DNA from 4 places in the Agrobacterium sp. 22-226-1 genome. Region 4 is predicted to be linked to each of the others. Evidence: predicted binding sites of a transcription regulator. Region 4 holds the regulator's gene; each other region holds the start of a gene.
The links. Region 4 encodes PhoB, which activates phosphate uptake and scavenging genes when phosphate is short. Its sites were predicted from a motif close to TGTCATNNANCTGTCAT; they were not measured.
Positions count from the first base shown of each region.

Region 1: ACQZ5K_RS16860 (DapH/DapD/GlmU-related protein) is a predicted target of PhoB. The motif match lies at 3,565-3,581, and genes of this name have one in related genera.
Region 2: ACQZ5K_RS09870 (ceramide glucosyltransferase) is a predicted target of PhoB. The motif match lies at 1,986-2,002, and genes of this name have one in related genera.
Region 3: ACQZ5K_RS07660 (LTA synthase family protein) is a predicted target of PhoB. The motif match lies at 2,231-2,247, and genes of this name have one in related genera.

Region 1 covers NZ_JBNWCP010000009.1:136,644-141,889, forward strand. Annotated here, with positions in the region: gene ACQZ5K_RS16850 (RNA degradosome polyphosphate kinase) at 1-1,328, shown strand, start outside; gene ppx (exopolyphosphatase) at 1,325-2,848, shown strand; gene ACQZ5K_RS16860 (DapH/DapD/GlmU-related protein) at 2,894-3,526, opposite strand; gene ACQZ5K_RS16865 (hypothetical protein) at 3,678-4,025, opposite strand; gene ACQZ5K_RS16870 (YunG family protein) at 4,200-4,547, opposite strand; gene ACQZ5K_RS16875 (esterase-like activity of phytase family protein) at 4,672-5,246, opposite strand, start outside.
Region 2 covers NZ_JBNWCP010000004.1:365,064-370,309, forward strand. Annotated here, with positions in the region: tRNA gene ACQZ5K_RS09855 (tRNA-Arg) at 1-7, opposite strand, end outside; gene ACQZ5K_RS09860 (ETC complex I subunit) at 56-361, opposite strand; tRNA gene ACQZ5K_RS09865 (tRNA-Pro) at 628-704, shown strand; gene ACQZ5K_RS09870 (ceramide glucosyltransferase) at 758-1,900, opposite strand; gene ACQZ5K_RS09875 (DUF982 domain-containing protein) at 2,113-2,382, opposite strand; gene ACQZ5K_RS09880 (BON domain-containing protein) at 2,596-2,844, shown strand; gene ACQZ5K_RS09885 (DUF192 domain-containing protein) at 2,905-3,387, opposite strand; gene ACQZ5K_RS09890 (cold-shock protein) at 3,387-3,965, opposite strand; gene ACQZ5K_RS09895 (VOC family protein) at 4,158-4,598, shown strand; gene ACQZ5K_RS09900 (YcbK family protein) at 4,755-5,246, shown strand, end outside.
Region 3 covers NZ_JBNWCP010000003.1:387,038-392,283, reverse strand. Annotated here, with positions in the region: gene ACQZ5K_RS07665 (DUF1003 domain-containing protein) at 1-113, opposite strand, end outside; gene ACQZ5K_RS07660 (LTA synthase family protein) at 231-2,171, opposite strand; gene ACQZ5K_RS07655 (NAD+ synthase) at 2,395-4,074, shown strand; gene ACQZ5K_RS07650 (IS110 family RNA-guided transposase) at 4,184-5,113, opposite strand.
Region 4 covers NZ_JBNWCP010000001.1:356,292-361,537, reverse strand. Annotated here, with positions in the region: gene argF (ornithine carbamoyltransferase) at 1-604, opposite strand, end outside; gene ACQZ5K_RS01785 (acetylornithine transaminase) at 662-1,861, opposite strand; gene ACQZ5K_RS01780 (GcrA family cell cycle regulator) at 2,293-2,826, shown strand; gene phoB (phosphate regulon transcriptional regulator PhoB) at 3,196-3,879, opposite strand; gene phoU (phosphate signaling complex protein PhoU) at 3,910-4,635, opposite strand; gene pstB (phosphate ABC transporter ATP-binding protein PstB) at 4,732-5,246, opposite strand, start outside.

The sequences.
Region 1 (5,246 bases), on a different contig from region 4:
AGTTCGTGGTGCACGAGCTTGGCGTGCCGGATAATCGCGTCGCCGTTCTGCCCGGCCTTCTCGCGCTCAACACCATCTCGGAAATCGTCCGTGCGCCGCGCGATGACCTGAAATTCGAGCCCTACAACGCCCGTTTCCCCGAGCGCGTGCGCGAACATGCCGGCGATTGCCTCGCCGCCATCCGCGAAAAGGACATGGTGGTTCATCATCCCTATGAAAGCTTCGACGTGGTCGTGCAGTTCCTGCTGCAGGCCGCGCGCGATCCCGAAGTGCTCGCCATCAAGCAGACGCTCTACCGCACCTCCAATGACAGCCCGATCGTTCGTGCGCTGATCGATGCGGCCGAAGCCGGTAAATCCGTCACCGCGCTGGTCGAGCTGAAGGCGCGTTTCGACGAAGAGGCGAATATCCGCTGGGCGCGCGATCTGGAGCGGGCCGGCGTGCAGGTCGTCTTCGGCTTCATCGAACTCAAGACCCACGCCAAGATGTCAATGGTTGTGCGCCGCGAGGACGGCAAGCTCAGAACCTATTGCCACCTCGGCACCGGCAACTATCACCCGATCACCGCCAAGATCTATACGGACCTGTCCTTCTTCACCTGCAACCCGAAGATCGCCCATGACATGGCGAATATCTTCAACTTCATCACGGGTTACGGCGAGCCGGAAGAGGGCATGAAGCTCGCCGTTTCGCCCTATACGCTGCGCGCCCGCATCGTGAAGCACATCAACGAAGAGATCGAACATGCCAAGCGCGGCGCGCCGGCGGCGATCTGGATGAAGATGAATTCGCTGGTCGATCCTGAAATCATCGATACGCTCTATCGCGCCAGTGCGGCGGGCGTGGAGGTCGATCTCGTCGTGCGCGGCATCTGCTGCCTGCGCCCGCAGGTGCCCGGTCTGTCGGACAATATCCGCGTCAAATCCATCGTCGGCCGCTTCCTCGAACACAGCCGCATCTTCTGCTTCGGCAATGGTTTCGGCCTGCCGTCGGACAAGGCGCTGGTCTATATCGGCTCGGCCGACATGATGCCGCGCAACCTTGATCGGCGCGTGGAAACGCTGGTTCCGCTCACCAATCCCACCGTGCATGAGCAGGTTCTTTCACAGATTATGCTGGGCAATCTCATTGACAACCAGCAGAGCTACGAGATACTTGCGGACGGAACGTCGAGGCGCATCGAGGTGCGTAAAGGCGAAGAACCGTTCAACGCGCAGCACTATTTCATGACCAATCCCAGCCTTTCCGGACGTGGTGAAGCCTTGAAATCCAGTGCGCCCAAATTGATTGCCGGGTTGATTTCGTCCCGCAAGAAACAGGCTGAATGACTCGATCAGAAGCACAGGGGCGGCTGACCGGCCTTGCCCCCGTTTCCGTCATAGATATTGGTTCGAACTCCGTTCGTCTCGTCGTATATGAAGGTCTTTCCCGCGCGCCTGCGGTGCTGTTCAATGAAAAGGTCCTGTGCGGCCTTGGCAAGGGACTGGCGCTGACGGGCCGCATGCATGAGGAAGGCGTCAGCCGGGCGCTGATGGCGCTTCGGCGTTTCCATGTCCTTTCCGAGCAGGCGCAGGCGCAGAAGCTCTACGTGCTGGCGACGGCTGCGGCGCGTGAGGCGGAAAACGGCCCGGATTTCATCCGCGAGGCCGAAGCCATTCTCGGCTGCGAGATCGAGGTACTGTCAGGCGAAAAGGAAGCGCTTTATTCCGCCTATGGCGTGATCAGCGGTTTCCATGATCCAGACGGCATCGCCGGTGACCTCGGCGGCGGTTCGCTCGAACTCATCGACATCAAGGGCAAGAGCTGCGGCGAGGGCATCACCCTGCCGCTCGGCGGCCTGCGACTGTCGGAGCAGTCGGACGGCTCGCTGGAAAAAGCGGCGACGATTGCCAGAAAACACGTCAAATCCTTCGCCAAGCTTCTGGCGGCTGGTGAGGGGCGCACCTTTTACGCGGTGGGCGGCACCTGGCGAAACATCGCCAAGCTGCATATGGAGATATCGGGCTATCCGCTGCATATGATGCAGGGCTACGAATTGCCGCTGGAGGAAATGCTGAATTTTCTCGAAGAGGTCATCGTCTCCCGGGATAGCAAGGACCCGGCCTGGCAGGCGGTCTCCAAGAACCGCCGCTCGCTTCTGCCCTTCGGCGCCATCGCCATGCGCGAAGTTCTGAAAATGATGAAGCCGGCCAGGATCGCCTTCTCGGCACAGGGCGTGCGCGAAGGTTATCTCTATTCGCTGTTGACTGAAGAAGAACGGGATTCCGATCCGCTGCTGGTCGCCGCCGATGAACTTGCCATTCTGCGCGCCCGCTCGCCGGAACATGCGCGCGAACTGGCGGACTGGAGCGGCCGCACCTTCCCGGTCTTCGGCGTTGACGAGACCGAAGAGGAGAGCCGTTACCGGCAGGCGGCCTGCCTTCTCGCCGATATCAGCTGGCGCGCCCATCCCGATTATCGCGGATTGCAGGCGCTCAACATCATCGCCCATTCTTCCTTCGTGGCGATCACCCATCCCGGCCGCGCCTATATTGCGCTCGCCAATTATTATCGCTTCGAAGGTCTGAACGACAACGGCACCACACAGCCGCTCGCCGCCATGGCGGGCGACCGGTTGCAGGAGCTTGGTAAATTGCTCGGCGGCTTGCTGCGCGTCGTCTATCTCTTCTCGGCCTCGATGCCGGGCGTCGTCGACCACCTCAAATTCCGCAAATCCGGCAATCCCGATCTCGATCTGGAATTCGTCGTGCCGCACGATTATTGCGATTTCGCCGGCGAGCGACTGGACGGGCGTTTGCAGCAACTGGCGAAGCTGACGGGCAAGCGGCTGGCGTTCGTGTTCGAATAACGAACGGCGCGTTTCTGTTTCGCGACAGGACGGTTCTTGCGTCCGCTAGGACCAGCGCTCGCAAAAGGCTTCTATGTCGCTCGACTGAAAGTCTGAAAGCCGCGCCATGATAGTTTCGAATGGCCAGTCCCACCATGCGATTGATGCAAGCTTTTCCGCGATGGGTCGCGAAAATCGTTCGCGAATGATCTTTGCGGGAACGCCGCCGACGATGGTGTAGGGCGGCACGTCTCTGGTGACGACCGCGCCGGCGGCGAGCACTGCCCCGTCTCCAACCGTGACACCCGGCAAGACGATAACGCCGTGACCGATCCAGACATCGTGACCGATGACGGCGCGGTCCTCCCTGCGCCGGTCGAAAAAGGCGTTATCGCGCACGGCATCCGCAGAATAATATTCAGGGCAATAGCTGAAACGGTGCATGGATGGCCGGTCCATCGGATGGTTCGGAGCGCCTATCCTGACCTCTGCGGCGATGGCGCAGAATTTTCCGATCGTTGCATCGCCCACCATGCAACGGGGGCCAAGATAGGAGTAATTGCCGAGGTCGGCATTGTGCAGGGAGGTGTCAGCCAGAATTTCGCAGCATTCGCCGATATCGGAATCTCTTATGCGCGCCGTCGCATGGATGACGGTCTCTGCGATTTTCGGGCGCTTGATCTGTACGGTCGAATCCATTCCAGCCTCCCGGATTTGCGCCTGCTTAACCGGCGATGATGAAGGTGCTGTGACGTGGAATGGCCATAGGGGCCGGGCCGGGCCTCCTTTCTAAAACGCAGATCACGCGCGATACCGCGTGACGCGAAATCCTGTCGTCACTCGGAATGTATCACTTGCCGGGGACATCCGCCGCGGCAGGCGTTTTCTTCCAATAGTGGTCGGATATGTTTTGCGCGTTCCGAATGATGTGGCCGGCAATTTCGGGGTCTCCGCCCTCGAAGGTTTTCGGGTCGGCTCCGCATAACATCAGGAAGAGCTGCTGATGGGCGACAGCGGCAAAATAGTCGTGGGGCGGCGGCTGCATGTCTGAATCGACGGCCCGGAATGCCTCAGTGACCTCTTTGCTGGCACGCTCGAGCGCTGCGTGAATGGTGGCCATCATCGCTGCTTCCGTGCGCTCCAATATGTCCTGTACCTGTCGTTCCGCCGGTGTCAGGACCGGACAACTCTCACTCATCGAATATCTCTCCTGTCGGTGCAACCATTCCAGCGGGCGATATTATCGCAAGGATTGTGTCCGCTTTGCAGGAAAGATTGACATCGTGGTCCTGAAACGCAACACCCTGGCTGGCCACCGTGCCGCGATGCGCGGATCGAAACGGCAATGGGCTGGCACTATTTTGCTAACGGCTCAGCTGTGCCCGAGCGCCTTGCGGATGCAGGCGCTGAGATAGGCATATTGCAGCGGCGTTATCGTCGCCATGGCTTCCGTGCGGCTGGCAAGCCTGTCCTGATAACCGACCGGAATATCGAACTGGCTGAAGGTAAAATCCCAGCGGGTGCCTTCGACGATATTGTAAAAATGGTCGGCACCGCTGACAGCGGTTTTGGCAAGCTCGCCGCCGAAAATATCCTGCACCACCAGCGCGGTGACGCTGCCTTGCCCCTTGGCAGGGTTTTCGCGCGACCAGAGGCCGCTCGTCTCGCCCGACCAGCTTTTCTTCAGGGCGTAATAAAGTCTTTCTGCATGGTCCTGCATGAAACGTCTTCTTTTCCGCTAGCTCTGGAAAATCGGAACGGAGCGCCATGCAGACATTTGTGTCTGCCGGGCGCTCCGTCCGGATCATTCGCGGCCGTCAAAGCAAGTGACAGCAGCCGTGGTCTTACTTCGCCTCGAGCAGGTCCTTGACGTCCAGCAGGACGAATTCGTTGTCGTCAGCCTTGTCCAGCGCATGGCCGGCCGAGAAGGGCAGGTTGTTGTCGTTGCCGACGATGATATGGGTGGCATCGACGCGGTCGACATTCTCGATGGTGACGAAAGGCATGTCGTAATAGCCGTTGCCGCCGCCCTGACGCTTCTTGTTATCCGGGTCGGAAATCTTCATCAGGTCGATATAGCCGATCTTGCGGGCGGCCTTGCCGACATTGGCGTCGTTGAATTCGATCTTGTAGATGCGCTTCAGCTTGGCAGGGCGGGCGAAGCAGTCCGCAGCCGCAGCCTTGGGGTCGGCGCAGGCCTTGTCGGCCGTGCCGGCGCCGTTGTCGCGCTCAATGACGAGGGCGGTGGTGTCATCCAGCATGTTGAAGTCGCCGATTGCCTCGCCGCCTTCCGCCAGCGGATAAAGCCAGCTGCGGCCGGTCCACGCCTTCTTGGCGGTGTCGAGTTCGATGATGCGCAGCGCGGTCGCGCCGTCTTCGGTTTTTTCCACCTGGCCGTCGGCCATGTAGAGCGGGCCTT
Region 2 (5,246 bases), on a different contig from region 4:
AGGGGCCGTCATGCCGGGCAATCGATACTCCGGCAAAAACTTTCATCGTCGTGTTTCAGTGCGTCCAGGGCTGGGTGCGGTTGAAACGGAAATTGTCGGTGTAGGAAACCACCTTGCGGGTCGCTTCCTTCGGCTGGATGACGCGGTATTCGATGCCCTTGCGCTGGGCATAGGCTTCGGCCTGTTCCTGCGTCTCGAATGTCAGCTTGAGCTGCTGCTTCATGTCGGAACTGGAGGTGTAGCCCATGATCGGATCGATCTTGCGCGGAACCTCGGCGTCGAATTCCAGAACCCAGACATTGGTCTTCGCCTTGCCGGATTGCATGGCGGTTTTTGCAGGGCGGTAAATCTTCGCAGACATGTCGAAACTGCTCCGGTTGGACAGCGGGGCGCAACACCCCGAATTATTCATCACGTACCTGAATAGAATAACCAAATCGTGTCAGGAACGTTGAATTTGAAATGGACTGACTTCAGGTGAGAGTCAAGACGATTATCCCCTTGCCGTCCGATCCTGCGCCGCCGTTTCGAGGTTACGTTTTGCTCATCGGGGCCGTGGCTGAACAAAGATGAATTTCCCTGTTGCGGACTGCGGGTGAACCGTGTATTCCCCAGCCATCGCCTCGGCGGAGTGTAGCGCAGTCTGGTAGCGCATCTGGTTTGGGACCAGAGGGTCGGGAGTTCGAATCTCTCCACTCCGACCATTTTAAAGCAAAACATCAGCTTTCCGGCGTAACTTCTTCCAAATAGCTGTGATTTATTCCGCGGACGGACCGGCCAGAGTGCTCTCCGCCGTGCCGATCGTCATGACATTGCCGCGCCATGCCACCGCGCTGCCGATCCAGCTTCGCGCCCAGACGATGGGCATGATCATGTCCCGGGTGATCATTGCCGGCAGCGTATGGAGCGATATCGGCCAGCGGTTGAGGGCCGCGAGCGCAAGTTCCGGCACATACATGAGGGCAAGGACGGCAAAGGCGGTAGCGGCGAGGTTTACATCCATCATGGCGGCGGCGGCGAGCGCGAAGAGGAGCGGGGGAAGCGCGCCGGTGAGGATTTCCGGCGCGAAATATTGCGGGAAGGTCACGCGTCGCAGCCGCGCCCAGCGGGTCTGGCGCGACCAGATCTCGCCGGCATGGCGCTGGCCGAGAGGCTGTTCGAAGGGGGCGCAGACCAGATGCACCTTGCGGCCGGCGCTTCGCACCAGCTTCGTCGAAGCGGCGTCTTCGGCGATTTCAGCGGCCAGCGCGCGAATGCCGCCATTGTCCTCCAGAAACGGCTTGTTCCACAACATCGACTTGCCCTGTGCGAAACCCATGCCGATCGCTTCCGCCGCATATTGCCAGCGGCCCTGCGAGCCGTTGAGGAAGGCGCATTCGACATGCGCCCAGAAACCCGCAGGCCTTGACCCGAGCGGCGGCGAGCAGACGAGCCCGCTATCCTGCCGCCAGGCTGACATCATGGTCGCAATATAGGATTTCGGCATCAGCACGTTCGAATCGGCCAGAATTACCCACTCATGCCGGGCGGCCCGCCAGCCCTTGACGCAATTGTTCAGTTTCGGATTGGCGCTGATGCGGTCATCGCCAATGAGCAATTGCATGGAAACCGAGGGGAAGGCGGCTTGCGCTTTGCGAACTTCTTCGATCACCGGATCGAACTCATCGGCGACGCAGAACAGCAGCTCATAATCGGGCCAGTTGAGTTCAAAGGCGCGCGACAGCGTCAGGGGCGTGAAGTTCTCCACGCCACGCAGCGGCACCACGAGCGAGACAGGCGGCTTTTGCCGGACGAGATCGTTTTCCGTGTCCCGCCTCGTCAGTCGCCAGCCGGCCAGAACGATGCCGAGAAGATTGAAGCCGAGGAGCAGAATTGCGCAAAGGGCAAAGACAGTTTCCATGCTGGCCAGTTCCACTCCCAAGCTTTTGGCGGTCTGCGCGCCAATCGATTCCATGGAATTCGTCTCTGCCGATTATAACGTTTGCGTGACAGTTACATGTCATCATCGGCCGGTGTGCAGGCTGCGCCGTGCATGGAAACGTCGCAGAAGCCACGCGCAAAAGAAAAGCCCTCCGCATGGAAGGGCCCAATCGTCATGACCGTCGATGAATTTTAGTGGACGTTCAGGATATGGGCATGACTGCTTGCGATGAGAAACGATTCCCGTGCTTTCTCGATGTCGCACCTGCCGGCGATGGCATCGAGGCAGTTCCTGCGCGCCTCTTCATATTCCGGCCCATGTTCCTCGGGCCAACGGTACATCAGCATGTCCAGCGCCACCAGCGGGCTGTAGATTTCAACGGCGACGCACAGCGGCAGGTGGATCGCCACCGGCTTCATCCACGAGGCGTGGTGACACGGCTCCGTTCTGTTAATCAGCATGTCATTTTCCTCCCTGTTTTACCTGCCTTGAAGGCCTTTCACACTCCCATGCGCGAAATGCCCGCCTCACGAAATGGTTCCCGATCACCTAAAATGTGATCGATCAGGGGGTTCCAATTTTCCAAGATGAATGGAAGATGAACAAATAGATGAACCGGAGATGAACAAAACCGCCCTCAGGGCGTTGTTATGTCCATAAGAAGGAGAACGAATATGTTCAATTTGTCAGGCATTCAGGAAAGCTTCTTCGGAGACCGCATGGCCGGCGTATGCCAGGCAATCACGTCGGCTCTGGCTTTCGAATCGGGTCTCGAGAAGTCGCGCATTTCGGCAACTGTCGAAAATGATGTGATCTATCTGGAAGGCACGGCCGATTCGGTCGAAGCGATCGACATTGCCATCAACCTTGCCGCTTCCATTTCCAATTGCCGGATTCTGAGCCATATCGAGCCGGTCTACTGAATATTGCGCCAGCCGGGCGAAACCTCGTCCGGCTCATTCAGACGCAATAACGCGGCAACGTTATTTCCGGTTGCCGATTTGCGCGCTGCGAACCATATCGCCCGGCTTGATGCCATAGCGCTTCGCAGTGCCGCCATTCAGTTCAAGCACAAATTTTACTGGCCCGCGGGAGCTGATGATCGCTTCCGAATGCGGAACCGCGTTTTCGTGAATATGGGTAATACGGCCGTCACGGCCAATGAAAAGCATGTCGAGCGGAATAAGCGTGTTCCGCATCCACATGGCGACGTCACGCGGTTCACCGAAGTCGAACAGCATGCCGTTTTCAAGCGGCATGTTCTTGCGGAACATCAGGCCCTGTTCGCGCTGGGCGTTGTTCAGCGCCAGTTCCGCAGTGAAATCGTGGTTCTTTCCCCCGGCGGTTTCAATCTGCAGCGGTTCGGAGGTGAAAGTCTGCTGTTGCTGAGCCTGGGCGACGGCGGCGAGCGTGAAAAAAAGAAGCGCCATAACGGCGCTTTTCACCATATGGGGCAGGGCGGACATCAATGCGACATCCCGACGGAGACCGGGTTGTCGGGGTGGATTTCCGCCGCCATCAGGCCCTTGTCGCCATCGCCGTAACGCACCAGCACCACCTGGCCGGGGCGAAGCTCCGTCAGGCCGAAACGGCGCAGCGTTTCCATATGCACGAAAATATCTTCCGTTCCTTCGCCGCGCGTCAGGAAGCCGAAACCCTTGGTGCGGTTGAACCACTTGACGATGGCACGCTCAAGCCCGCTCGAAGGCGTTACCTGCACATGGGTGCGCACCGGCGGCAACTGCGAGGGGTGAACGGCGGTCGACTGGTCCATGGACAGGATGCGGAACGCCTGGAAACCGCGGTCGCGCCGCTGGATGAGGGCGACGATGCGCGTGCCTTCAAGGATGGTCTGGTAACCGTCGCGGCGCAGGCAGGAGACGTGCAGCAGCACATCCTGCGTGCCGTTGTCGGGCACGATGAAGCCGAAACCCTTGGCGACATCGAACCACTTCACGACGCCGGTAATTTCGGTCAGGTCCACGGCATCGCCCGAAAGGTCCTCGACATCGACTATCGTTTTCGATGACATCCTATCAGCCATATCCTGCCAACCCCTCGATTACGCGCCATACACCGGTCAACTGATTCCTGTGCGCCAGATTAACATCTTGGTAACGGTTTCACGCAAGCCCTAGTTTTTGATTTACGCAGCTGCTTTTATGTCGCCGTCCTTGTCCGGGGCTTGCCATCATGCGTTTAACGGCTCCGGACCCGTGTAATGGAGAGGAAGAAAATGCGGTATCTGCACACAATGGTTCGCGTCAAAGACCTTGGCGAATCACTGAAATTCTATGGCGACCTGCTGGGTCTTGAGGAAATACGCCGAATCGAGAACGAAAAAGGCCGATTCACTCTGGTGTTTCTTGCGGCGCGCGACGACATTGCTGCGGCGAAGGAAAACAAGGCGCCGTGCCTCGAACTCACCTATAACTGGGATACCGAGGATTATACCGGCGGCCGCAACTTCGGCCATCTGGCTTACGAGGTCGACAATATCTACGATTTCTGCGCCCGGCTTCAGCAGAACGGCATCGTCATCAACCGGCCGCCGCGTGACGGGCACATGGCCTTCGTGCGCTCGCCGGATGGTATTTCCTTCGAAATTCTGCAGAAGGGCGAAAGCCTCGCACCAGCCGAACCGTGGATATCTATGCAGAATACCGGTTCCTGGTAGGGATTTTCCGGTGAGCAGCGGCGTTTTCGGGTGCTCTTGCCTTGTCCCGAGGGGATGAGGCATAGTCCGCGAATCGAAACGGCCAGTCCCGTTTTGGGGAAGCACACGCGCCCGTTCCCGTGCTGCTGTTGGAAATGCAAGATACGGAGGCCACCCATGAAAACTGTCGAGAGCGCGAAAGGACGTCTGGTCCGTCAGCGTCTCGTCATCGCGGTTTCGCTGCTCGGGCTTTCCGGATGCGTTTCGGCGGTGACCGACGATGAGATGGCGGCGGCGACCAAAAAGCCGGAGATTTCCGCACAACAGAAGCCGCAGACCGCCGCTTCAACTGCTGCGGGCGGCGCGCAACAGGGACATTATGTGGATCCGGCCGTGGCATCGGCGGCCGGAGCGGCCACGCCAGCCCAGCCGCAGGCATCGGGTGGCCCGGCGCAGGCCTATGGCGCCGCCCCCGATATCGGCGGATTGACGACGCAGCCAACGGCGATCTCCGCAGGGACGACAAGCATTTATTCCACCGCATCCGCAGCAGCAGCGCCCGCCGGTGTCGCAGGGGCGCCGGGCACGGCCACTGCTGCGGGCGCTCCTGCCCAGAGAATCGTTCCCGCCGTCAGCAGCGTCTATTCGGCGCCGGTGCAGGCGGCGCAG
Region 3 (5,246 bases), on a different contig from region 4:
CTCGAAACCAGCTTCTTCTGGTGCGACAGTTCCAGAATGCGCCGCTCCACTTCGCCGATTTCGCGAGAGGAACGCTTGAAATGCGAAACGATATAGTCGGAGATATCTGACACGGTGTGTCTCCGGTTCTGATGGGGCGATGCGGATGTTATCTCGAGATAAACCCGCATGGCGGTGGAATTCAAACGATTTCCACCGCCATGCGGTTCAGGCGTCCCCGCCGAAAAACATCAGACCGATGGCGTGCCCTCGTGCAGCCAGTTGAAACCGGGGAAGAAGCGCTCGCGGCCATATTGCTGGCCGAACATCATGTCGAATTGCAGCAGGCGGTAATCGCGCACCACGTCGGGAACGGCATTGGGCGCGATCGACCAGTCGGGCAGGGCCTTGCCGTCGGTCGTCACCAGCATATGCCGGTCGATGACGGAAAAGGCCTGCTGCACTTCGCCCAGCGTGCCGGTGTAGAATGGATCGGAGAAGCCCGCCGTTTTCAGCACGTGAAAGGGCAAAAGCGCCGGGCTGATTGTGCCGATATTCTTGCGCACGCCCTTCTTTGAGGACCAGACGACGAGCGGCGTCTCGTGTTCCTTCTTCATCACCTCCAGCGGCGCGCGGCGGCTGGCCACCATGCCCGGCATGTAGCCGCTTTCCACGAAGGTCTGGCCGAGCGGCGGCAGATGGTCGCCGAAAAGGACGACGATGGTTTCACGGTCGCGCTTCTTCGCCCAGCGCATCAGTTTCAGCAGCGCTTCGTCAGCTTCCGCCACCCCTTGGGAATAGGTGGCCAGCGCCTGCGAGGCCGAGGCGGAAAGATCGCCTTCGATGCCGATGGTGTTTTCGGCGTAACGGGTCGCCTCGTAGGGACCGTGTCCCTGAAGGGTGACGGCGAAGAGGAAGAGCGGGTTCTGCGCCTTTTCGGCCGTCGCCATGATCTCGTCCATCAGCGCATCGTCGGAGGCGAAGTTGCCGCGTTTTTCCATGGCTGGCAGCGTCTCTTCGGAACGAAATTCCTCGAAGCCGAAATTCGCGTAGACCTGCTTGCGGTTCCAGAACCATTCCTGGAACGGGTGCATGGCGATGGCGGAATAACCTTCGCCACGGAAGAAGCTGGCGAGCGAGGGCACCGGGCGACGGATATATTGCTGATAGGGAATGCTGCCATAGGGCAGGAAGGCGTTGGAAAAGCCGGTCAGCGCCTCGAATTCCACATTCGCCGTCATGCCGCCGAATTCCGGGGAAAATACATTGCCGGATTGTTTGGCGCGGATCGTCGGCATGGGATCGGCGGAGAGCTTCACATTTTTCAGCCGCGTCGGATCCCACAGCGATTCGCTCATCAGCATGATGACATCGGGGTAATCGTCCTTGTTGGCGGCGAAGGCGGCGGGCTCGGAGGTCAGGTCGGCAATGGTGTTTTCGCCGTAACCCTGCGGCGCCGAGACATTGGCCATCGGAATATTGAAGGCGAAGGCCATCAGGAAGCCGTTATGGCGGTAATTTTCCTGCTGGTCCCACATCATGGGAATGATGTTGAGGCGATCGCGCACCCAGGAATAATGTGAATAGTCCATAAGCGAGGCAAGGCCGGCAAGAAGCGGCAGCGCCAGCGCGAGACCAGCGGCGCGTTCGCGCCAGCTCAAGCCCGGTGAATGGCGGCGCGCCAGCAGCCAGAGGCCCGTAAGTGCTGCAATCGTGGCGCAGATGCCGAGGGCGACGAGGGCTGCCGTCATCGGCTGGGCCTTCAGCATGGTCGGCAGAAGCTCGAGGATCTGCCGGCCGAACAGCAGGTCCGAAGGATAAAGCGGATCGGAAAGATAGGTCTGTTTCTGCGCCGAAATCAGCCCCGTCAGCGCGCAGAGCGGCGCAAGCGCGATCAGCGACAGGTAACGCCTGCCAAGAAGGGCATCCAGCGCCACGAGAAGGGCGAGCACGGCGGCAATGGTGGTCATGCCGGGGCGGGCGGAGGAGGTGAGGAAAGCGCCGACATCCGTGAGCGAGCCGCGGGCGATCCACTCCAGCGCCACGACCAGCACGACGGACGCGACCGTCAGATTGGCAAGCGGATAGGCGATGCCCGAAAGCTTGGAAAGGCTCCTTGTCCATGCAGGCGAAAAGACGAAACCAGCCTTTTCGGAAGCCGTTGTTTTTGGCGCCGAATCTCTCAAACCCATACTCCGGTATTGCAGGCGGCACGGCCGATCCGGGGGAGGTGAATCGGGTGTCGCAAAAGTGTCATGTAACTGTCACATAAGCGCGATGAACGCGACATGAACTTTGAAGAGTCTGGCCGGTGCGGCGATAACCTTAGCGTGAACGCGCGCCTGCCATGCGTAACGGGCGTCGCCATGCAATTGCCGCGTTGCGGAGCGGCCACGGGCGCGGTATTGAAAAGCTATGAGCGACAGACACGATATCCAGAACCATCTCCGGATTGCCGTCGGGCAGTTCAATCCCACCGTTGGCGACGTGGCGGGCAATCTCGCCAAGGCGCGCGAGGCAAGGGCCGATGCGGCGACGCAGGGCGCCGATCTTCTGCTTCTGACCGAGCTGTTCATATCCGGCTATCCGCCGGAAGATCTGGTGCTGAAGCCGGCTTTCCTGAAAGCATGCCTGAAGGCCGTGGAAGAGCTGGCGGCGGAAACTGCCGATGGCGGGCCGGGCATCGTCATCGGTTTTCCGCGGCAGGGTGAGACGGGCCGGCATAATTCTGTGGCGCTTCTGGATGGCGGCAAGATCATCGCGCTGCGCGACAAGATCGACCTGCCGAATTACGGCGAATTCGACGAGAAGCGTGTTTTCGCCGAGGGCTCAATTTCCGGTCCCTATAATTTCCGTGGGGTCAGGATCGGTATTCCGATCTGTGAGGAAATCTGGAACGATATGGGTGTCTGCGAGACGCTGGCCGAAAGCGGGGCGGAAATCCTGCTGGTGCCGAACGGTTCGCCCTATTATCGCGGCAAGCTGGATGTGCGCCATCAGGTGGCGCTGCGGCAGGTTATCGAAAGCGGCCTGCCGCTCGTTTTCGCCAACCAGCTGGGCGGGCAGGACGAGCTGGTGTTCGACGGCGCGAGCTTCGGCTTCAATGCCGATAAGACGCTTGCCTTCCAGATGAGCCAGTTCGAGGCAACACTTGCCGTCACCGACTGGAAACGCACGGCAGACGGCTGGCATTGCGACAGCGGACCTTTCTCGAAGATTCCCGAAGGCGAGGAGGCGGACTATCGCGCCTGCATGCTGGGCTTCCGCGATTACGTCAACAAGAACGGCTTCAAGAGCGTGGTTCTCGGCCTTTCCGGCGGTATCGATTCGGCCATCTGTGCCGCCCTTGCCGTCGACGCGCTGGGCGAGGAGCGGGTGCGCTGCATCATGCTGCCTTACCGTTATACCTCGGAAGAATCGCTGAAGGATGCGGCCGATTGCGCGAAAGCGCTGGGCTGCCGTTACGACATCGTGCCGATTTCAGAGCCGGTGGAGGGTTTCCTCTCGGCGCTTTCCGATCTCTTCGAGGGCACGGAAGAGGGCATTACCGAGGAAAACCTGCAGAGCCGCACGCGCGGCACCATCTTGATGGCCGTCTCGAACAAGTTTGGCTCGATGGTGGTGACGACGGGCAACAAGTCGGAAATGTCAGTGGGTTATGCCACGCTCTACGGCGATATGAATGGCGGTTTCAACCCCATCAAGGACCTCTACAAGATGCAGGTCTATGCCATTTCCAGCTGGCGCAACGCCCATGTGCCGCCGGGCGCGCTCGGCCCTTCCGGCGAGGTGATCCCGGCCAATATCATCTCCAAGGCGCCCTCGGCCGAATTGCGCCCCAACCAGACCGACCAGGATTCGCTGCCGCCCTATCCGGTGCTGGACGATATTCTGGAATGCCTCGTCGAGAAGGAAATGTCGGTTGAGGAAATTCTGGCTCGCGGCCATGATGTGGCGACGGTGCACCGGGTGGAGCATCTGCTTTATCTCGCCGAATACAAGCGCCGGCAATCGGCGCCGGGCGTGAAGATCACCAAGAAGAACTTTGGGCGTGACCGGCGTTATCCGATCACCAACCGGTTCCGGGATCGGTGATTGAAGGAAGACGCTGATAGCGGATGTTTTGCCCGGCGTTGCCGCTCGTTTCTTCTCCCCGCCGGGGAGAAGGTGGCCCGAAGGGTCGGATGAGCGACTGTCTTTGATGTCAAGCGTTTTGCCATGGTTTGTTGTCTCTGATGATGGCGTTAAGCATTGTCAGAAGCTTTCGCATGGTTGCGACGGTAGCGAGGATTTTCGGCTTTCCGGCTTCCACGAGACGATCGCGAAAGGCCTTGAGGACTGGATTGTACCGTGCGGCCACCAGCGCTGCCATGAACAACACCGCCCGGACCTTGCCCCTTCCGCCACCGATGAAGCTTTTGCCCTTCCATTTGCCCGATTGCCGGGTCCAGGGAGCAAGGCCCGCCAGCGAGGCGATTTGACGCCGGTCGAGACTGCCCAGTTCCGGCATTTCGGCAAGCAATGTGCGTGCCGTTGCAGGCCCCACACCAGGCACGGAGGTCAGCAGCGCCTCGCGCACACGCCACAGGGGGGATTTGCGGATGTGATCGTCCATTTCCGCATCGATGCTGTCCACCTCCCGGCGCAGGGCGGCAAGCAGGCGCTGAATGCTTTTGCGGGTCGATTTCTCCAGCGCCATGCGTAACCGGTTCTCTTCGGCCACAATCATCTGCACGATCTGCCGCCTGCGGTCGACAAGCGCCGACAAAAGCTGGGTTTGCTGATCACGCAAAGGCCGGATCTGTGGCTTGGTGGCAGACACGAAAGCGGCAATCACCGCCGCATCGACCGCGTCGGTCTTGGCCCGGCGACCGATGGCATTGGCATAGGCACGCACCTGCGCCGGATTGACCACAATCACCGAAAATCCGGCAGACGAAAGCCGTGCCACGGCCAGCGTCTCGAAGCCGCCTGTAGCTTCCAGTGCGACGATATCGGCATGCACCTCTTTGAGACGCTGTACCAGATCGTCGATCCCGGCATGGCTGTTCTCGACGACGAACGCCGTGCCCGATGCTGCGAACGCCACATCCAGACGGGCCTTCGAAACGTCAATACCAACGATAATATCCATCTTATCCCATCCTTGCCTAAGCGGGCTTCGCACACGCAAGCGGCCCCGGCGACTGTTCGGGTTCGATGAAAAAGCGGATGGAGACCCTGGCTCATCCACGGGATCAATGTCCCCAGGGGGGATCGGTCTTCCA
Region 4 (5,246 bases):
CGCCATTGTTGCGCGCCCAGTTCAGAAACTTGTCATGCGGTTCGGAGCCCATCGGCACGGCCATCGTCATGCGGTAGCCGAAACGGGCCGAGCCTTCGACGAAGGAATGCAGGACGTTATTGCCGTCACCCGTCCAGGCAATGGTCTTGCCTTTGACCGGACCGCGATGTTCCTCGAAGGTCATGATATCCGCCATGATCTGGCAGGGATGCGTGTCATCCGTCAGGGCGTTGATGACCGGCACGGTCGCGTGGTCGGCAAGCTCCAGCAGGCGCGAATGATCCGTCGTGCGGATCATGATGGCGTCGACGTAACGCGACAGCACCTTGGCCGTATCGCCGATCGTTTCGGCGCGACCGAGCTGCATTTCCGTACCGGAGAGGAAAAGCGTCTCGCCGCCGAGCTGGCGCATGCCGACATCGAAGGAGACGCGGGTGCGGGTGGAAGGCTTTTCGAAGATCATAGCCAGCATCTTGCCGGCAAGCGGCTTTTCCGCCGTTCCGGCCTTGGTGGCGGCCTTGCGTGTGCGGGCGTCGTCGAGAATTGCCCGCAGGTCCTGCGAGCTGACGGCCGACAGGTCGAGAAAATGTTTAGGTGAAGCCATTTCAAACTGTCCCATGCTCGCGAGCCTCGGGGAAGAGGCCCGCCCTTTATTGTTTCCTCAGGCGATTTTTGCCTGTTTCGCTGTCAGGGAAGCGGCGGCCGCTTCCACGCGTGACAGACCCTCGCGGGCCTCTTCCGCCGTGGTGACGAGCGGCGGCAGAAGACGGATGACGTTGTCGCCCGCCGGCACACCCAGCAGATGCTCGGCGCGCATGGCCTGCAACAGCTCGCCCGATGGAACCTTGGCCTTGATGCCGAGAAGCAGGCCTTCGCCACGGATTTCCTCGATAACGTCAGGATAACGATCCTTCAGCGAAGCAAGGCCCTGGCGGAAGACCAGCGCGACATCACGGACCTTTTCCAAAAAGCCCTCGGAGAGGACGACATCGAGCACGGCGTTGCCGACAGCCATGGCCAGCGGGTTGCCGCCATAGGTGGTGCCATGCACGCCCGCCGTCATGCCGGAAGCGGCATCCGCCGTCGCAAGGCAGGCGCCGAGCGGGAAACCGCCGCCGATACCCTTGGCAACCGCCATGATATCCGGCGCAACGCCCGTCTGCTCATAGGCAAAGAGCTTGCCCGTACGGCCAACGCCGGTCTGGACCTCATCGAAAATCAGCAGCATGCCATGCTCATCGCAGAGCGACCGCAGCAGCTGCAGGAATTCCTTGCTGGGTGCGCGAATGCCGCCCTCACCCTGAATGGGCTCGATCAGAAGCGCGGCCGTCTCGGCCGTGATGGCGGCTTTCAGCGCATCGACATCACCGAACGGCACCTGGTCGAAACCTTCGACCTTGGGACCGAAGCCTTCCAGATATTTCTGCTGGCCGCCGGCGGCAATCGTCGCCAGCGTGCGGCCATGGAAGGCGCCTTCGAAAGTGATAATCCGGAACTTTTCCGGATGCCCCTTGGAATAATGATAACGGCGCGCGGTCTTGATCGCGCATTCCAGCGCTTCCGCGCCGGAATTGGTGAAGAAGACCTTGTCTGCGAATGTCGCTTCCGTCAGGCGCTTTGCGAGCTTTTCCTGGCCCGGCACTTCATAAAGGTTCGAGACGTGCCAGACCTTCTCGGCCTGGGTCTTGATCGCCTCAACGAGGTGCGGATGGGCGTGGCCCAGCGAGTTGACCGCGACGCCGGCTGCAAAATCCAGATATCGTTCGCCGCTTTCCGTGAACAGCCAGACGCCCTCGCCTCGCTCGAAGCGCAGGGGGGCTCTTGCAAACGTATCGAACAATGGCGCGGCGGCTTCGGCCATGGCTGTATCACTCCTTGCGCGGATGCGCTGTCAGACGGTTGTCAATAGGCTTTCGGGGTTATCCCTTGCCTGAAAATCAAAAATGCCGCCTCGCGGCGGCAGGGGCACTATTGTCACTTCGCCTGCCGATGTCAACAAAAGTCCGCGTTTCCCGGGCTTCTCAAGCCCTAGTAGGTGGCGGCGGATGAGGCCCAAGGTGTTGCCTTTCAGACTCAACTCGCCAGCAAGTTGGGGAAAACCGGAAAATCGATTCGAGATGATTCCCGCGACTCTTGCCACGGAGTCTGCGTGGCACTAGGTTAATCGCTAATTACTAGACTGCATTGCGGCGGAACTAGTCACCAAAAATCAGGCAGAAACCACGCTCGCGGCACGCCCGCGAGGCGGAGAGGGATTCTGCCGACATTATACGCGACAAGCGGAGAAGCGGCATGAACTGGACAGACGAACGAGTCGAAAAACTCAAGAAATTGTGGTCCGAGGGGCTTAGCGCCAGCCAGATAGCAGCGCAGCTGGGCGGCGTGAGCCGCAATGCCGTCATCGGCAAGGTCCATCGCCTCAACCTGCCGGGACGCGTGAAGGCCGGCGGCCCGGTTACTTCGGCGCGTTCCGCGCCCAAGCGCACCGCTGCCCCTGCCCCGCGCGCGACGAATTTCGCGACCCGCGTCAGCGCAGCACCTGCACGCGCCTTGAACCGCTCGAGCGCGGCAACGGCGCTGCACGAGGAGATCGATATCGAGACCGCCGAAGTTCTCGATTACGTTCCCTCCAAAAATGTCGTTACGCCGATTTCCCGCCGCCTGACGCTGACGGAACTGACGGAGCGCACCTGCAAGTGGCCGGTCGGCGATCCGCTGAAGGATGATTTCCATTTCTGCGGTTGTGAAGCACTGGAATCTTCGCCCTATTGCAAGTTCCATGCAAAGCTTGCCTACCAGCCGGTAAGCGAGCGTCGCAAGGCTTGAGTGTTGCGGCACGCATTCGACACTCAAAAACTACGGGCCTTCGGGCCCGTTTTTTTATGGCGGAATCCAAAGTGGTTCAAACGCGGAGCCCACGTTGTTTAAGAGGCGCTCCCAATCCCTGTTCTTGCGCATTCTCCGGATGTGAAGCCGCGATGGGCCCTTGCGGCAAATGCTCAGAATTTGTCGGCGACGTGCCGCGCCCTCCTCCCGTCAGGTTTCACCGCGCAATCCGGCTTTCAGCGGACCTTCTATCGCCTTCAAAAGAACAAGGATACGCATGTGCGGAAGGTTCAAAATCGAAAGGCCCGACACCGTTCCTTCTGATTTGGGGGGAATTTATCCCGGGTGAAACCATCGGTTTCGGTTTTCTCAGGCTTCCATTGAATATCCGGCGCCGCGCACGGTGCGGATGACATCCTGCATGTGCGAAAAATTGAGCGCCTTGCGCAGACGTCCGACATGCACGTCGACGGTACGTTCATCCACATAGATATCGTGACCCCAGACGCCATCCAGCAACTGCGAGCGGGAAAACACCCGGCCGGGAGAGGTCATCAGGAATTCCAGCAAGCGGAATTCCGTCGGGCCGAGGCGTACTTCGCGGCTCTTGCGGTGAACGCGATGGGTCTCACGATCCAGTTCGATATCCCCGCATTTCAGCACCGAAGACAGAACCTCGGGGCGGGCCCGACGCAGCATGGCCTTGACGCGGGCCATGAGTTCCGGCGTCGAAAACGGCTTGACGACATAATCGTCCGCGCCGGTGGCAAGACCGCGAACCCGTTCGCTTTCTTCGCCGCGCGCCGTCAGCATGATGATGGGCAGGCGCTCGGTTTCCGGCCGCATCCTGAGCCGACGGCACAGTTCGATACCGGAAACGCCGGGAAGCATCCAATCCAGGATAAGGAGGTCCGGAATACGTTCCTGCAGCCTGATTTCTGCCTCGTCTCCACGGGGTATCGTGTCGACGTCATATCCCTCAGCCTCGAGATTGTAACGAAGCAGGACGCTCAGCGCTTCCTCGTCTTCCACAACTGCAATCTTGGGCACCATATACTAACTCCGCAAGCCGTTGCCTGTCTGTTACTCGGTCACCGAACCGAGCGTGTTGGAACTGTCGTCCTTCGGACGTTCGCCCTCCGGTTGGCTGCCGGTGGTCATGTAATAGATCGTCTCGGCGATATTGGTGGCGTGGTCGCCGATACGCTCGATGTTCTTGGCGCAGAACAGGAGATGCGTGCAGGTGGTGATATTGCGCGGATCTTCCATCATATAGGTCAGAAGCTCACGGAAGAGCGACGTGTACATGGCGTCGATTTCCTCGTCGCGCTCGCGAATGGCATTGGCCTTCTCGGCGGAACGCGTGGAATAGACGTCCAGCACTTCCTTGAGCTGCACCAGCGCCAGTTCCGACAGGTGTTCGATGCCACGGGCAAGCTTGCGCGGCACGCCGGTGCCGGCAACCGCAATCACACGCTTGGCGGTGTTCTTGCCAAGGTCGCCGACACGCTCAAGGTCAGCGGCGATACGCAGCGTGCCAATGATCTCGCGAAGGTCTGCCGCCATCGGCTGGCGTTTGGCGATGGTGACGATGGCCTTGTCGCCGATCTCGCGCTCGGCGTGGTCGAGGATCGCATCGTCGGAAATGACCTTCTGGGCGAGCGCGGCATCGGAATTGACGAGCGCACGCACGGCGTCGGCGCACATCTGCTCCGCAAGACCGCCCATTTCGGCGATGCGGCGCGTCAGAAACTTCAATTCATCGTCATAAACGGAAACGATGTGCGAATGGGTCGTTGTCTGTGTCATGGTCTAGTCCTCCGGCTTGGCCTGCATGCGCGTACCCGGAAGCGGGCACGGCAGAAGCACCAGTCTTGTACGGTTTCGATAAAGCGCCGGCCGGGATCAGCCGAAGCGGCCCATGATGTAATCCTGCGTGCGCTGGTCATCCGGATTGGTGAACATCTTGTCGGTTTCGTTTTCCTCGACAAGATGACCAAGATGGAACATGGCCGTGCGCTGGGAAACACGCGCCGCCTGCTGCATGGAGTGCGTGACGATGACGATGGTGTAATTGGTGCGCAGCTCGTGGATCAATTCTTCGACCTTTGCGGTCGCGATAGGGTCGAGAGCCGAGCAGGGCTCGTCCATCAGGATCACTTCCGGGCTGACGGCAACTGCGCGTGCGATGCACAGACGCTGCTGCTGACCGCCGGAAAGACCGGTGCCGGATTCGTGCAGACGATCCTTAACCTCGTTCCAGAGACCCGCCTTCTGCAGGCTCTGCTCGACGATCTGGTCCATATCCGCCTTGTTGCGGGCGAGACCATGGATGCGCGGGCCGTAGGAAATGTTTTCGTAGATCGACTTCGGGAAGGGATTCGGCTTCTGGAACACCATGCCGACGCGGGCGCGCAATT